DNA from 3 places in the Brevibacillus sp. NPDC058079 genome. Region 2 is predicted to be linked to each of the others. Evidence: riboswitches for the same ligand, from Rfam matches in the RefSeq annotation. Region 2 holds a riboswitch; each other region holds the start of a gene.

Evidence for each region. A riboswitch is a leader RNA that binds a small molecule or an ion and turns the genes downstream of it on or off. The one in region 2 is predicted to bind cobalamin.
Region 1: it holds a riboswitch for cobalamin, as region 2 does, so the genes downstream of both, metE (5-methyltetrahydropteroyltriglutamate--homocysteine S-methyltransferase) here and ACFVS2_RS09255 (helical backbone metal receptor) in region 2, are expected to answer to the same signal.
Region 3: it holds a riboswitch for cobalamin, as region 2 does, so the genes downstream of both, cobO (cob(I)yrinic acid a,c-diamide adenosyltransferase) here and ACFVS2_RS09255 (helical backbone metal receptor) in region 2, are expected to answer to the same signal.

What each region holds. Positions count from the first base shown of each region.
Region 1 is NZ_JBHVSO010000001.1:1,191,054-1,195,241, reverse strand. It holds gene nrdE (class 1b ribonucleoside-diphosphate reductase subunit alpha) at 1-12, shown strand, start outside; gene nrdF (class 1b ribonucleoside-diphosphate reductase subunit beta) at 68-1,018, shown strand; cobalamin riboswitch at 1,105-1,303, shown strand; gene metE (5-methyltetrahydropteroyltriglutamate--homocysteine S-methyltransferase) at 1,449-3,731, shown strand; gene ACFVS2_RS05405 (acyl-CoA thioesterase) at 3,767-4,188, shown strand, end outside.
Region 2 is NZ_JBHVSO010000002.1:527,103-531,290, reverse strand. It holds gene ACFVS2_RS09265 (pyridoxamine 5'-phosphate oxidase family protein) at 1-110, opposite strand, end outside; gene ACFVS2_RS09260 (MBL fold metallo-hydrolase) at 267-1,211, shown strand; cobalamin riboswitch at 1,363-1,512, shown strand; gene ACFVS2_RS09255 (helical backbone metal receptor) at 1,669-2,664, shown strand; gene ACFVS2_RS09250 (FecCD family ABC transporter permease) at 2,666-3,703, shown strand; gene ACFVS2_RS09245 (ABC transporter ATP-binding protein) at 3,712-4,188, shown strand, end outside.
Region 3 is NZ_JBHVSO010000008.1:179,314-183,501, forward strand. It holds gene cobD (threonine-phosphate decarboxylase CobD) at 1-1,083, opposite strand, end outside; gene cobO (cob(I)yrinic acid a,c-diamide adenosyltransferase) at 1,080-1,628, opposite strand; gene ACFVS2_RS23070 (hypothetical protein) at 1,656-1,835, opposite strand; cobalamin riboswitch at 1,793-2,008, opposite strand; gene ACFVS2_RS23075 (M15 family metallopeptidase) at 2,191-2,883, shown strand; gene ACFVS2_RS23080 (LeuA family protein) at 2,990-4,188, opposite strand, start outside.

The DNA of each region.
Region 1 (4,188 bases), on a different contig from region 2:
TGCGCTATTTAGTGAACTCGATTTATAAATGGAAAAGCATCAAGCAAATAGAGAAGAGGAACGCCATATGAAAGCAGTCAATTGGAACAGGCCGGACGACGATTTTACAATGACGTTTTGGAATCAAAACATCATGCAGTTCTGGACGGATGATGAGATTCCGCTGTCAGATGACAAGATGTCCTGGATGGAGCTCAGTGCGACTGAACGCGACACATATAAAAAAGTATTGGGCGGTCTCACCTTGCTAGATACGGTTCAGGGTGGAGTAGGGATGCCGAAGATCATGGAGCATGTCGATGGACTACAAAGAAAAGCGGTTCTCGCCTTCATGGGCATGATGGAGCAAATCCATGCCAAATCGTACAGCAGTATTTTTACAACGCTGGCATCGATAGAAGAGATTGACGGTATTTTTTCGTGGGTAGAAAACAATCCACATCTGCAAAAGAAAGCGGCCCTCATCTCGAAACGCTATCAAGAAATTGAGAAACCGAAAGACTTATACATGGCGATGGTAGCGTCCGTCTTCCTGGAAAGCTATCTGTTTTATAGCGGCTTCTTCTATCCGCTCTATTTGGCGGGGCAAGGCAAGATGACAAGCAGCGGGGAAATTATCGATCTGATTGTTCGCGACGAGAGCATCCACGGACTCTATGTCGGCGTTCTCGCGCAAGAAGTCTATCAAGGTCTGAGTGTGGTCGAGCAGGCCGCAGCAAAAGAGGAACTGTATGCCCTTTTGCACGAGCTGCAAGAAAATGAAGAGGCCTATACGACTTCGTTGTATACGGAAATCGGATTGGCTGAAGATGTTCATGTGTACGTGCGCTATAATGCGAACAAGGCTTTGATGAATCTGGGGCTGGATCCGCTATTCCCGGAGGAAGAAGTGAACCCGATCGTACTGAACGGTATTCGAACGCAGACGAAGCAGCATGACTTCTTCTCGAAAAAAGGAAATGGTTATGTCCGCACGCTAAACGTAGAGCCGTTGACCGATGATGATTTTAAATTTTAGTATGACAAAAAATGGATTCTGTGTTACTGTATGAACAGTATGCTGCCCTGCTAGTTTACTGGGGCACTTCACAGAACCACGATAACTTCATAAGAGTGGGAACAGGTTCTTTGGTTATCAAGATCGACCAAGGATGAAAAGGGAAGTCGGTTAGAATCCGACACGGTCCCGCCACTGTATGAGGGGAGTCGGCACATTTATCAGCCACTGATCCAAACGGATTGGGAAGGCATGTGCAGATGATGATCCCAAAGTCAGGAGACCTGCCTGTTTCGACGACACTGCTTAACCTACGGGAGATAGGGAGGTGTTAGGATGCTGTGATCTCAGTGCTTATTTGGCATTTCTAACGTTCTTTTTGATCGTTGGAGATGCCTTTTTTATTGGGCGGATTCAAGTCAAGATCGAATAAAGAATGGAGAGGAAGCTCATGAAAAGCAGCAATTTGGGATATCCACGGATCGGGAAGAACCGGGAGTGGAAAAAGGCATTGGAAGCATTTTGGGCAGGCACTATCGATGAGAAAAGCCTGGTACAGCAAATGGAGCAAATCCGTCACCAAAACCTGTTGCGTCAGCAGGAAAAAGGGGTCGAGCTGATCCCTGTGGGTGACTTTACGTACTACGATCACATGCTGGATATGGCTGTGATGTTTGGAATGGTCCCCAAGCGTTATGAATACAAGGGAGGCCCGGTTTCTTTAGCCACATACTTCGCCATGGCTCGCGGTTCGAAGGAAGCTGTCGCCAGCGAAATGACGAAATGGTTTAACACGAACTACCATTATATCGTCCCGGAGTTCGGTGAACGACAACCAGCCATAACCGAGAATAAGCCTCTCCAAGCATATTTGGAGGCCAAGGAAAAGTTTGGCATCATCGGAAAGCCTGTCATTGTAGGCCCGTATACGTTTGTCAAATTGTCCAAAGGATATGAGAAAAACGAATTTGAGATCGTCGTGGATCAACTCGTTCCGCTTTACATAGACGTTCTCCGCGAGTTGGATCTGCACGGCGTGGAATGGGTGCAAATCGATGAGCCTGCATTTGCACTGGATGTATCGGAGCTTGATCGCGCCATCATCAAACGTATCTATGCGCAAATCGGTCAAGCACTACCACATCTACAGTGCATGCTGCAAACCTATTTTGAAGCGGTGGATTGGTACGAGGAGCTGATTTCCTTACCAGTAAAAGGAATTGGTCTTGATTTTGTACACGGAGCGAAGCGCAATCTGACCAATCTGAAAAAACACGGGTTTCCAGCAGACAAGATTCTCGGAGCGGGAATCATCGACGGTCGAAACATATGGCGTGCGTCCATTGAGGAGAAGTGGGAGCTGATCAAAGAAATTTCCGAGATCGTACCACTCGAAAAGCTGTGGCTGCAGCCGTCCAGTAGTTTGTTGCATGTACCTGTAACGGTTGAAGCAGAGAGCGACTTGCCAGAGGAAGTCATGCCTGCATTGGCGTTTGCCGACGAAAAACTGGGGGAAGTACAGCTCTTAGTCCAAGGATTCCGATATGGTAAGTATGTCATTTCGAAAGAGATCGCCCAAAATGAAGCGGACTTGCTGAAGCTGGCATTATCTCCAGCGAGGAATCGTCGAGGAGTGCAGAATGCTTTACGTCAAATAGCTGCAGCAAAACTTGAAAGAAGTGTTCCTTATCTCGAACGTCGAGAGATTCAACAAAATACGTGGAAGTTGCCACTGTTGCCAACTACTACAATCGGAAGCTTCCCGCAGACGGCGGAGGTTCGCCAAGCCCGACAACAGTTTAAAAAAGGGAATTGGACAGTGGAACAATACGATGCTTTCATTCAGGCGCAAATCAAGGAATGGATTGAGATACAAGAAGAGCTCGGTCTAGATGTCCTCGTCCATGGTGAGTTCGAACGAACCGATATGGTTGAGTATTTTGGCGAAAAGCTCGATGGCTTTTTGTTCACGAAAAACGGCTGGGTTCAGTCATATGGCTCGCGCTGCGTCAAGCCACCTATTATTTACGGAGATGTGGAGTTTGTAGCACCGATGACGGTCAAAGAAAGTGTGTATGCAAAATCATTGACCGCCAAACCAATGAAGGGCATGTTAACTGGCCCAGCAACCATTCTGAATTGGTCGTTTGCTCGAGTCGATGTCTCCAGACAAGAAGTGTGCGAGCAAATCGCGTTGGCATTGCGAAAAGAAGTAGAAGCCTTGGAAGAAGCGGGAATTCTCATGATTCAAGTCGATGAACCAGCGCTGCGCGAAGGATTGCCGCTCAAAAACGAAGAGCAGGGAGCTTATCTCGAATGGGCTGTCAGAGCGTTTCGTCTAGCGACCTCTACCGTTGCGCCGAGCACACAGATTCATACACATATGTGCTATTGCGAATTCCAAGATTTCATGGATGTCATCAGCGAACTCGATGCCGATGTGATTTCGATTGAAACTTCACGCAGCCATGGAGAGCTCGTGTCTGTATTCGAAACAGGTACGTATGACAAAGGTATCGGGCTCGGCGTATACGATATCCATAGTCCCCGAATTCCAGCTGTCTCAGAAATGGAAGATATGGTAGCACGAGGTGTACAAGTACTTCCACCAGATCAATTTTGGATTAACCCGGATTGCGGGCTGAAGACAAGAGGGAGAGAAGAAACCGTTCAGTCATTACGAAACATGGTTGCGGCAACGAAGGCGATTCGGAGTCGTTTGACAGCCCAGTAGGGAAGGTGCACACGATGAGAGGAGTCACACCACAAATGATAACAGAAGCACGACCGATCCAACAATCGAGAACCTTTTTGACTGATCTTGTCTTTCCACCGGATACGAATCACCACCATACCATTTTCGGTGGGAAAGTCATGGCATATGTAGACAAGATCGCCTGCATCGCAGCCATGCGCCATTGCCGTAAACCTGTTGTCACTGCGTCCAGCGATTCCTTTGATTTTCTCGCGCCAATCAAGACTGGAGAAGCGATCAACCTGGAGGCTTATGTCACCTGGACTCATAAGACATCGATGGAAGTATTTGTGAGAGTGGAAGCGGAGAACTTGTTGACAGGGGAAAAGCGAATGACAGCACGCGCGTATCTGACGATGATTGCCCTCGATGAACAAGGAAAGCCGACGCTTGTCCCGAATGTCATTCCCGCCACAGAGGAAGAACGCAATCAGTA
Region 2 (4,188 bases):
AGATTCACGTGACCATCTGTATCCAAAGGAGCAGAGGCAACAAAAAACATCCGTTGCTTCTTGATAAACTTCTCATGCTCAGGTCGTAACTCAGAAAAAAGCTGACCCATTTTGCACCCCTCCAGGTAATGAAATTGTTTTTGCTACCCTCATATTACGATAAAAATATGAAGAATTTGTGTTGTTTTTTCCAGTGCGTCCAAAATAGGTGATAAAGTGTAAATATTCTCGCAACAAAATGACTTTTGAAAAGGAGGAGCATTTACATGCAATCATCACCGCCAATTTACTTAGGGGAACGCATCCATTTAATAGACGGTTTCGATATGGGCTGGGCGGAACGTACGGGGACATATGTGATCGCGGAAGAGGAGCTCACATTGGTCGAAACAGGGCCAAGCCCCTCCGTCCGATACATCAAGGCCGGTCTCGCCAAGCTCGGTTATACGCCGGAACAAGTAAAATACATCATTGTGACGCATATTCACTTGGATCATGCAGGAGGAGTAGGACTGTTTCTGAAGGATTGTCCGAACGCAAAGGTTGTCGTCCACCCGAAAGGTGCACGTCATCTCGTTGATCCGAGCCGACTGATCGCAGGGGCGAGAGCGGTGTATCATGATGATTTTGATCGATTGTTTGATCCGATTGAGGCAGTTCTCGAGGAGCGGATTTTGATTCGCGGGGACGGAGATACACTAAAGATCGGGGAGAATTGCGTATTGGAGTTTCTGGATTCCCCAGGTCACGCCAATCATCACTTCAGCATCTACGATCCAGTAAGCCGCGGCATGTTCACAGGTGATACGGCAGGTGTACTCTATCCACAGCTTAAAAAGGATGGCATACACCTCGTGCTGCCATCTACTTCGCCGAATCAGTTTGACCCGGATGCCATGTTAGCGTCTCTAAGCCGTTTTGAAGCGCATAAGCTAAGTAGAATTTACTTTGGTCATTTTGGGATGTCAGAGCAGGTTGACGACGTGTACCGCCAAATACGTCAGTGGCTCCCCGTGTTTGTGGCGGAAGGAGAATCAACGCTTGCTGCTGGACAAACCTATGACGAGTTGTCTCGTAAGTTATTGGGACGAGTCTCGGATTCTCTACAGTCACAAGGAATCAGTGGTGACCACGAAGTTTTCGAGGTACTCAAGCTCGATTTACAAGTATGCTCCATGGGCATTCTCGATTATTTGCACAAACGAGGGTAATAGCCTCCAAAAAGCTTTACATTTGCCTGAACTTTTTGTTCAGGCGTTTTTCATTTTTAGGAGGCAAGAAAGTATTGGCTTATGTGTTTGTCATTCTTTTTTCATCCAAGGAATGCTATGATGTAGGATGAGTCATGGACTGTGACAATTTCAAACGTAACAACAAATAGGTGCCTCGTCTTTTTAACAAAAAGATCGGGTGAAAAGGGAAGTCGGTGAAAATCCGACGCGGTCCCGCCACTGTAAATCGGCTCGTTCCTCAGCCGTAAGCCAGGAGACCTGCCTGTTTGTTTTAGTGCCTGTTGCCTTCGCGGAAAGGATCGGCCTATTTCAGGAAGCAGACCATCCTGTCTGTTTGCCCTGAGGTGCCGACCCTGTGATTTCCGAATGGAAGCAAGGGTCGATTTTTTTATTGGAAGGTACAGTCAATTAGACATGCAGAAAGGAAGTTCTACATATGAAACGTTCATTGCGATTCATGATCCCACTACTAGTTGCGGCGAGCCTCGCGGGTTGTGCGGGTAACGATAACAGCCAGCCAGCACCAGGTGGACAAACAAGTGCACCGCAGACAGCACCGCAAGAGAATGCGGCCGAGCAGCCTGCAAAACAAACAACGTATCCATTGATAGTCACGGATGCGACAGGAAAAGAAGTAACCTTTGCAAAAGCTCCTGAGCGAATCGTCTCAACATCACCTGCCGAGACAGAGATTTTGTTCGCATTAGGCTTGGAAGATCGGATCGTAGCTGTCTCTGACTATGATGATTATCCAGATGCGGCGAAGGCAAAGCCGAAAATTGGCGGAGTCGTCAAACCAAATGAAGAAGCCATTCTCGCTCAAACACCGGATATGGTCGTTGGTGGGATTTCGATGGAAAAGCCAGTGGCTGACAAGCTCAAATCTCTCGGAATGCCAGTCTATATTACCCATCCGACAAAGATGGACGACATCCTAAACAATGTTTTGGCGATGGGCGTTATCACAAATACACAAGAACAGGCTGAAAAAGTCGTTGCGCAAATGAAGAAAGACATCGCCTACGTTCAAGAAGCAGTGAAAAATGTAAAACCAGAAGAGAAGAAAAAGGTATACCTAGAATTTTCTCCAGGCTGGACAGTCGGAAAAGGCGAATTCATGGACGAACTCATCACGCTGGCTGGGGCGACAAACATTGCCTCCGACACCGAAGGATGGAATCCGATCAGTGAAGAAAAGATTTTACAAAACGACCCAGACGTCATTTTGTATGCGAGCGGAATTACCGATGAAAAGACTGGCGTCAAGCTGGAGGATATGATCGCGAATCGCAATGGCTGGGATAAAATGAAGGCGATCCGTGAAAAACAAATCTTTGGCATGGACCAAAATATTTTGTCCCGTCCTGGTCCGCGTATTACACAAGGCTTGATCGAAGTAGCCAAGGCGATTTACCCTGACTTGGTGAAATAAAATGAAGAAACGATTGTTCATATGGGGAGGAGTCAGCTGTCTCGTCCTTCTGGCATCAATAGTCATCAGCATCTCGATGGGGGCGGCACACCTCCCTATTTCGCAAGTATGGTTCATCCTGCTCCATCAAATCCCGGGCTTGTCTGAGTGGATCACCGCAACGTGGCCGGAGTCATCTGAGCAAATTGTCATGAAGGTTCGTTTTCCACGCGTTGTATTGGCTGTCTTAATTGGAGCCTGCTTGTCACTTGCGGGAGCTGGCTTTCAGGGAGTTTTGCGCAATCCGCTCGCCGATCCGTTTACGATGGGCGTGGCATCGGGTTCTGCTGTCGGAGCAGCATTCTTGATCCTTTTTGGCTTGCAAATTACTTTTTTGGGTGCATGGAGCACGCCTGTCGTCGCTTTTCTTACAGGACTCCTCAGTCTATGGATCGTACTCGGACTTGCGAATACGCAAGGAAAGCTGCAAACGGAGACCCTGATTTTGTCTGGTGTCGTGGTGCAGGCTTTTCTTGGCTCGCTCGTTTCCTTTATGGTGTCGCTATCTGACCAGACCGTGAATGAGATCGTGTTCTGGCTTATGGGAAGCCTATCATTTCGGGGCTGGGCCTTTACGTACGTCTTGATTCCATACTTGGTCATAGGTGGAATGGTACTTGTGAGATATGCGCGTTCCTTGAACCTATTTGCGTTAGGGGAGCGACAGGCTGCGCATCTCGGCGTTCATGTGGATCGAACGAAGCTGGTGGTTCTAGTCGTCTCGACTCTCCTAACTGCAGCGGCGGTTTCTATCGCGGGAATTATCGGGTTCGTTGGCCTGGTGGTACCGCATCTCGTCCGATTGCTGGTTGGTCCTGACCATCGTATTTTACTTCCGATGGCTGCGATCTGCGGGGGTATTTATGTTCTGTGGGCCGACACTCTTGCTAGAATGCTGCTGAGTCCAACGGAAATCCCGCTCGGTGTCGTGACAGCATTTCTGGGAGCACCGTTTTTCGCCTATTTATTGAAGCAAAATAAACGCTTTAGGAAGAGGTAACGTTAGCAATGATCAATGTGCGCAACTTGCAAAAATCGTATCAGGATACGCCTGTTTTGCACGGCATCGATTTTTGCGTGGACAAGGGAGAATTTTTTGGCATCATCGGACCGAATGGAAGCGGTAAATCCACTTTGCTGAAAATGATTTCAGGTGTCATCAAGGCAGATGCAGGAGACATTTTAATTCAAGAGAAAAAGCTTCATTCCTATCCACGCAAAGAGCTTGCCAAAATACTGGCTGTTTTGGAGCAAGAGGGCCTGCCGCCAGTCGGCTTTCGTGTCCGAGAGGTGTTGGAGATGGGGCGCTTTCCTTACCAAAATTGGCTGGGGGAAGAGAAGCAGGATGTCGCATTGCTCATTGATGAAGTCGTACAGATGCTCGGTCTTGACCATTTGGAAGAGCGCACACTGGATCAGTTGAGTGGTGGGGAAAAGCAGCGCGTAGCTTTGGGGAAGGCATTGATCCAAAGACCTCAGGTGCTG
Region 3 (4,188 bases), on a different contig from region 2:
GCGAAGCGCTGCCAGAAGTCGTTCATTTTCCTCTCGTCCACGCACTGCGATTCTCACATCATGTGCCGTCAAACCGGGATACATCGCACAGTTGCGGATCAGAACGCCTTTTTTGCCGAGCCGTGCCTGCAATTGTTCAGCTGGCAATCCTTCTGGCGATCGCAGCAACAAAAAGTTTGCCTCCCCAGGCCATACCTGCCAGCCCAACTCACTACGGATACAATCAGTCAAATACGCACGTTCTGCTTTTATGAGCCTGCGCGTCTGTTTCTCGTATGCCTGCTCCTGCAAGCACAGTTCTCCAGCTAAAAGGGCTAGTGCATTCACGCTCCAGCTCACTTGCTTCTGGCGCATCTTCGCAATGACATCTGGATGCGCAATCGCATAACCCAGGCGCAATCCCGGGATCGCGTACATTTTCGTCATCGAACGCATCAAAATCACACGGGTAAAGCGCTCCAGCTGCGTCGCCAATGTATACTGCCGCTCTTCCTCCACAAAATCGAGAAAAGCCTCATCCACGATGAGCCACGTATTGGTCTCTTTCGTCCATTCCGCCATTTGGCGCAGCTCATCCGGTTGATACAGGATTCCGGTTGGATTGTTTGGCGACCCGACAAATACGAGATCAGACTGCGTAAAAAGAGTGTGCAGCTCTTCAGGATCGGGCTTGTACCCGTTCGCTTCCTTCCCGAAACAGCCAATGACGCGAGCACCATACTGCTCGGAAAGTTGCGCGTATTCCGAAAAGCAAGGATACACTACACCAACCGTTTGCGGCGAAAGGCCGAGGATGGCCAATGCCATTGCCTCCGCTGCACCATTGGCAGGCAGCAACCATTCTTCCGGCACTTGCAGCCGTTTTGCCAATGCATGACGAAACACACGATGTCCAGGGTCTGGGTAATGCGCTACAGCAGCTAGCGAAGCCAGCAGCATCTCACGAACGCTTGCTGGCATCCCCAGCGGATTAATATTGGCACTGTAATCCAGAAACTGCCCTGGCTCTCGACCAAAGCGCTGCGCTGCGGTCAGCAAGTCTCCACCATGACCGTATGTTTCTATTACACCTGCGCTTGTCAAAACTCTACCCCCAGCACAGCTGGAATCCCTTCATCGTAGTAATGCTTGATTGGCTTCATCTCTGTCACCAAATCTGCGATGTCCAAAATCTCCTGCTTTGCTGCCCGTCCCGTAATCACGAGGTGGATATGACTTGGCCTGTTTTGAATCGCTTCCAAGACATCGGACAATGGCAACACATCGTCAATCGGGAAGCGGTCAATCGCCAATGCATTATTCAGCTCATCCAGAATGACGACATCGTACGCTCCGGAAGAGAGCTTTTCGCTCGCAAACGCCCAAGCTTCTTTCAAAGCCTGACGATGCTCCTCCGGTGTCTTCGTCCATGTGAAGCCAACACCCATTTGCACAATTTCTATGCCCAATTTATCGAAAATAATCTTTTCTCCGTATGTACGCTCCGGCGACTTGATGAATTGAACCATCAGCACCTTTTTTCCGCGCCCTGTCGCCCGCACAGCCAATCCGACTGCTGCCGTCGTTTTTCCTTTGCCGTCTCCCGTGTAAACGAGGGTCAAGCCCCGCTTCTTATCGTTTTTCTCCATCGTAACCACCTCAAAAAGTGATGTATTTTACTCCGTTGTTTCCTCCAAATACTTTCCGAAGCCAACAAAAAAAGCGCTCTGTTTCCCCAGTACGTAAGGAAAAACAAAGCGCGGATAGCCGAAAGCAACAATCCTCACCTCTTCCTTTGACCCGAAGGAAATCAGTGTAAACATAAAAACAGGCAGGTCTCCTGGCTCGAGGATCATCGCTCTTCTTCTCCTTCCCGCTCCCGGATGGGCAGTGGATGGCATGGTGCCTTGAAGAACAGCTACTCTCTTACAGTGGCGGGACCGCGTTGGCTTTTCACCAAACTTCCCTTTTAACCTTGCTCCTGCGAATCGGTTTCGCAAAAACAAGGACCTGTTTCTCTTCCATATGTAAATGTCATTCGTTTCGTTGACAAGCACTTGCTTTAATAATAGCAAAAGCTACCGAGGATTCAAGCAAAAGCTGCCGATTCCTCGCAGGTGTCTATTGGCAGAAAATTTAAGATAATCACCATTTACTTACCTGAAAATTTTCGTTACCCTATTGGCAAACAATCGAAAGTGGTGTGCAGTCATGCTATTTCCTCCGATTCCAAAAATACCAGACATGGTCTTGCCCAGCCCACTGCCGATCAAGGAATGCGACGAACCGATGATCCCCCTCTCTTCCCTCTGTGAACAAATCACAGTCTATCCAGCCTACTACCACGAGGGCTATGCCGGAACACAGCCAGAAGCCTTTTTGCGAGAAGGGGCAGCACGCAAGCTCGCCATGGCAGCCGCGCAACTGCCTATTGGCTACAAGCTCGTCGTGTTGGACGGCTGGCGCTCGTTCGAGGTACAGGCATCCTTGTATGAACGTTTCCGTGAAGCCTTGCTTTCACAAGGCTGGCAGGAAGGACCCGCGCTCACCGATGAATTGAGCAAATTCGTCGCTTATCCAACAACAGACCTCTCCAAGCCGTCCCCTCACCTATCCGGTGGCGCAGTCGATCTGACTATCGCAGGACCTGATGGCTGGCTGGAGATGGGGACAGCCTTCGATAATTTCAGTGTAAGGGCTGCAACTCGCCATTATGAAGAACTCGTACATCCTACACAAAAGGACATCGAGATTCGAGACAATCGCCGACTGCTGTATCATTTGATGACGACTGTCGGATTCGTCAACTATCCGAAAGAATGGTGGCATTTCGAGTATGGGACGCGCACCTGGGGACAAAAAACGCAGCAGGAGCCGATCTATGGCGGGGTTTTGTCGATGTAACCACAAATACTCAAGTATTCAGCCGAAAAAGGCATGAGCCCGGTCGATACCGTACTCATGCCCAGATGGCCGCCCACTCTTCAAACTCAACAAATTCCTGTAGCTCTTAGGTCACTGGTATTTCAGAAGATGCTGCTGAAACCAAAAGGCTTTTGTTGTATTCAGGCGACAATACAATATTTGTATAAGTTCCGCGCCCTGACACATAGTGATAGGAATGCTCGACGCCTGCTGGGATAAAAATAGCTGCTGGACTCTCAACAGTCTTCTCTTCTTCACCCAGTTGAACATGACACACCAGACTAGTGCCATCAGGTGCATCTCCCCAAAAGAGGAAGGCACTGTCACAATGATGCGCATGTCTGTCTACATGTTTTTCAGAAACACCGGACAAATCGCATAATCTAAAGATCCTTTGGATCACATAGAATGAGGCTCGCTCATCAACACGCGAATCCATCATAACCCAGCGTATCCCTGGACCGTCACGATGATACTGTAGCTCTGAAGCACCTTTGGGAAACGGCTTTCCTACCTGTAAGGAAACAGGCAGCTTTGGGCTTCCTAGTGGAGGACGCTTTTCTTCGAGAAGCCGTATTCTTCCAATCGTTTCGGGAGGAAATGGCTCATACGCTTTGGAATTTCTCTTTACGGCTTGGACATGGTAAGCCGATGTATGCGTAAAGGCATTTTGCCCAGTGATAGGGCGCAGTTCGTCCGGTCTATACCCTGTCGTCAGACGTATCGCTTGTACAAGCTCGGGAATTCTATCCAAAGAATAACGATGATCATTTCGCAGCTTTTGCAACGCGACAGTAAGCTGGATCAAGTCAGTAATGCCAGCTCTTTCACCGATTCCTAAAATTGTTGTATCAATGACAGAGGCGCCTGCATCAATAGCCGCCAGCGCATTCGCTTGAGCAAGACCGAAATCATTATGCAGATGCACTTCAATCTCGCATCCAAATTCCTCAATGGCACGAGTTACGATTTTTTTGCATGTATCAGGCTCCCATATCCCGACAGTATCTGCCAAACTAATGCGATCTGCGCCTGCCTGTAAAGCAACATGACCTAAGCTGGATATCCTTTCCCACTCTGTCCGTGAAGCGTCTTCAATCGTGAATCTAACCTGTAAGCCAAGCTTTTTTGCTTCGATAACAGCTTGTTGGACTTTCTCATGTATATAGCTTTCCTGATGATGACTGAATTTGGTTTGGATAGACACATCATTAATGGAAGCCCATATCCCCACCCAGTCTGCTTTGGCGCGCTTTGCTGCATGTACTTCTTCAACAGTAGCTC